2 regions of the Levilactobacillus yonginensis genome follow, and region 2 is predicted to be linked to the other one. Evidence: predicted binding sites of a transcription regulator. Region 2 holds the regulator's gene; the other holds the start of a gene.
What was found. The regulator HrcA, encoded in region 2, represses chaperone genes, less so after heat shock. The targets are predictions, from matches to a motif close to TTAGCACTCNNNNNNNNNGAGTGCTAA.

Region 1: a site for HrcA is predicted at 1,246-1,272, ahead of groES (co-chaperone GroES). Genes of this name have one in related genera too.

The regions. Positions count from the first base shown of each region.
Region 1 covers NZ_OZ061549.1:1,003,297-1,005,490, reverse strand. Annotated here, with positions in the region: gene AB3Y94_RS04970 (redox-sensing transcriptional repressor Rex) at 179-817, shown strand; gene groES (co-chaperone GroES) at 1,308-1,592, shown strand; gene groL (chaperonin GroEL) at 1,650-2,194, shown strand, end outside.
Region 2 covers NZ_OZ061549.1:368,132-370,325, reverse strand. Annotated here, with positions in the region: gene grpE (nucleotide exchange factor GrpE) at 1-504, opposite strand, end outside; gene hrcA (heat-inducible transcriptional repressor HrcA) at 525-1,562, opposite strand; gene ribF (riboflavin biosynthesis protein RibF) at 2,005-2,194, opposite strand, start outside.

The DNA of each region.
Region 1 (2,194 bases), 640 kb from region 2:
TTCTGACTCTAGACCGAAATTTGTAAAAAATTGTGAAAAATATTTGCAATTTGTTTCACAAGACGAGTGGTTATGCTATAATCTTTAAGAAAGTTAATTTCACAATCGGATTGTATTTAAAGTGTATGTTGTCATTTACGGAGTGACAACGAGTGCTATTGATTAGGAGGGCCCTCATTTGACAGACCAAAAGATTCCCCGCGCAACAGCTAAACGGTTACCAATTTACTACCGTTACCTGAATATTTTGCTGGACGCGGACAAGACACGTGTTTCATCGACCGAGCTATCAGAGGCCGTTAAAGTTGATTCTGCAACTATTCGGCGTGATTTTTCCTACTTCGGTGCCCTAGGTAAACGAGGTTACGGATATGATGTCGAAAGTTTATTGAAGTTTTTCAAGAAGATCTTGAACCAAGATCGCTTGACCAACGTTGCCTTGATCGGTGTTGGTAACTTGGGTCACGCGTTGTTGAATTTCAACTTTCACCAAGACAGTAATGTTCGGATCAGTGCAGCTTTTGACGTGAATGAAGACATCGCAAACACCATTCAGAGTGGGGTACCGATCTATCCTATGACTGATTTACGAACGCAGCTGGAAGAACAACAGATTGAAGTGGCAATTTTGACCGTGCCATCACCCGTTGCACAAGAGGTAACGAACAACGCCATTGCTGGTGGTATCAAGGGTATCTTGAACTTCACACCACTGCGGATCACGGTGCCAAAAAACATTCGGGTACAAAACGTTGATTTGACCAACGAGTTGCAAACGTTGATCTATTTCTTGGAACATTATAACGATAAAAACTAAGCAACGCGTATTGCAATGCGTCACTTAGGTGAGGGGAAGCCGTGATAAAATCATGGCTTCTTTTTTTGCGTTGACGAAGAATTGAAAGCTTTGAAGGCTAGTCAAACCTGCTGTAGCAATCGTGCTAGCACCTAAATTAGGAAACGGAGTGGGTCATTTAATCAGCTATGGTGGCATAGGCCCCATAACAGGCGGAATCTCTGATCGTCGTAGTGCGAAGAGATTTGGTCGTAGCAATGTTGCTAATGCTGGGCTGACACCAGTAGTTTATTTTTCAGCCTTCAGCCCCAAACAAAGGTCAACGGCTATCAAATATTTAATTTTTCGCGAGCTTTCATGGGTGCTAAGGCATTTCCGGAAACGGTTGCAAAATAGTTTGTCAAATTCCTTGATTTTTAGCGAAAAAAACCATATATTAGATATTGTGATTAGCACTTATGTTAGTCAAGTGCTAACAGTGCTAAAAAGTAAGTTTATTGGAGGGATTCAAGTGTTAAAACCATTAGGAGACCGCGTCATTTTGGATCAACCACAAGAAGAAGAAACCACGGTTGGTGGCATTGTTTTGGCAAGTAATGCGCAGGAAAAGCCTTCAACGGCAAACGTTGTTGCTGTTGGTGATGGCCGTGTGTTAGACAATGGCGATAAGGTAGCCCCAACTGTTAAAGTTGGCGACAAGGTATTGTTCGACAAGTATGCCGGCACGGAAGTTAAGTACCAAGACTCGACGTACCTTGTTTTACACGAAAAGGACTTAGTTGCAGTTGTTGACTAACCTTTCCCACTGATACAGAGCGTAATTAAAAAATTTAGTATGAGGTGAATTAGAATAATGGCTAAAGAATTAAAGTTCTCTGAAGACGCACGTAGCAAGATGCTTGCTGGTGTAGATAAGTTGGCGAACACCGTTAAGACCACCTTAGGACCTAAGGGTCGTAACGTTGTTTTGGAACAAAGCTACGGTAACCCAACCATCACTAACGATGGTGTGACGATTGCTAAGTCCATTGAATTAGACGACCATTTCGAAAACATGGGTGCCAAATTGGTTTCCGAAGTTGCTTCCAAGACCAACGATATCGCTGGTGATGGGACTACGACTGCGACTGTTTTGACGCAAGCCATCGTTAACGAAGGTATGAAGAACGTCACTGCTGGTGCCAACCCTGTTGGTATCCGTCGTGGGATTGAAAAGGCAACAAACGCTGCCGTTGAATCTCTGCACAAGATGTCTATCGACGTTAAAACGAAGGAAGATATCGCCCAAATCGCTTCTATTTCTTCAGCAAGCAAGGAAACTGGTTCCTTAATTGCTGACGCTATGGAAAAGGTTGGGAACGATGGGGTTATTACGATTGAAGAATCCCGTGGTGTTGA
Region 2 (2,194 bases):
TACCGTCTCTGCATCCTGTCCTGCCTCAGTAGGAACGGATTGCACGGCCTGATGACGCGTTGGGTCAAACTTTTGGCCCATTGCTTCAATCTCCGTGACGTTGTTACGCTTCAAGGCGTCTTCCAAATGATCATAGGTCATTTGGACACCCTTCTTAAGCTGAGCACCCGTATCATCGGTTGCTTCAACTGCGAGGGCCCGCTCCAGGTTATCGATCACGGGGAGCACGTCCTTTGCAAGTTGTTGGCCATCATACTTGATGAGCGTCGCCTGTTCCTTTTGGAACCGCGTCTGCATATTTTGAACCTCAGCTTCGGCCCGCAGGTACTTGTCCTCAAAGTCACTGGCTTTTTTTTCTAAGTCAATCACTTCTTGCGACTTGGGCGCCGCTTGGGCTTTCCCTGGCGCATCCTTGCCTTGCTCAGTCTTGCCTGGATCTTGCTTGGTTGTGGCGGCCTTTGCCGCAGTTTCATCATCAGTGGATGGTTGTTGCTTGTCAGCCACGATAAAAAACCTCCCTTTCTTTACTCGTCGTAAAACCGATAATAATCTAAAAGTTTTTTCGCGAGCTCTTCACGAAACGCACCGACAATTCCCAACATCCGCGAGTACGGCATGCGGGTCGGCCCGAGAATAGCAATCATGCCCTTCCCGTGCTGATCAACGTCATAGGTTGCGGTGATCAGGCTGTAATTACGTAACGCATCGTTGGTCATCTCATTACCGATCTGGACGGAAATGTTATCACGTGGTTGTCCTAAGACATTGGCAATATCATCACTCTGATCGATCAATGAGTACAGTGACTTCAGTGAATCGACGTCACTATCCTGTGAAAAATTCAACAGGTTAAGTCGGCCGCCGACGTAGAAGCGCTCCTGAGCTGCTCGAGTCAGCACATCGCCAAAGATATCCAAAAATCCGGTAGGGCTTTGAAGATAATTGCCGATCTGCACGGGGATGTCGAGTTGCAGTTTCTTGATGACTTCCGGTAGGGTCAACCCAACCAGTTGGTCATTAATCAGCCGCACGACGGCCTCTAACTGCTCACCCTTAACGTCCTCACTGACATCAAACGTCTGGTTTTCCACATCGCCACCGTCGGTCACCAGAATCGCCATGACCTGACGCCGACCTAACGGCACCAACCGAAACCCGCTTAACCGGGCATCCTTCAATTCTGGCTTCAACGTAAACGCCGTATACGACGTCAGATTGGACAGAATCGTGGCGGACTGTGAAATGATCTCGTCGATCTTGTGGAAATCCCCACCAAGTGAGGATTGAATCACGTCCATATCGTTTGGTTGTAGTGGATCTGGCTTGACCAGATGATCAACATAGTATCGATAGCCTTCCACCGAAGGAATGCGTCCAGACGAGGAGTGGGTCTTCTTAATCAATCCCTGTTCCTCTAACGCGGCCATCTCGTTACGAATTGTCGCTGAGCTTACGTGGATGGGTAACTGCTTGGCTAATGCCTTTGACCCCACCGGTACCCCGGTGTTTGTAAAGTCGCGGACAACGGCTCGCAGAATCATCATTTGTCTTTCTGAAAGCATCACAATCACCCCTTTTTTAGCACTCAAGCTACACAAGTGCTAAGACACATATATAATGTATCAAAACCCGGTTTTGAAGTCAAGAAATCCGGCAGAATTTTTAGCAAACTCTGCTGTCAAGTGCTAATTTTTTGAATTTTCCGCTGAATTCGTCCTAATCGGCGGTAAATGTCTCATATTTTCTGACAAATACTATCACCACTGATCGACCCCCACTTGTACCTAACCTTCAGTCCGTATTCTGATTGGTTAACTAAAAAGGAAGAGCGTCAATTACCGTTTGTCGCCCGTTTGCCTATAAATGTTTGAAAAACAAAAAAGGATTTGAGACTTTTGTCCCAAACCCTTCTTCATGCAACCAGTTCGTCCTTGCGCTACCATTTTTAGACAGCTAGTTTCGAACACCACCTAGTCTCAATTTAAATGGTAAGGCGAAAACTACTTAGTCAGCGGCTACTTGCTTAAAGTAGTCTCTGGTCGCCATTTCATCTTGCTTGAGCTGAGCCACCAGTGCGTCAGCACCGGCAAACTTGACTTCACCTCGCAGTCGGTGATGCCACTCAACCTCGACCGGTTCACCATACAGGTTGCCCTGGAAGTCAAGCAGATTCATTTCGACGGTAATCGGCCGA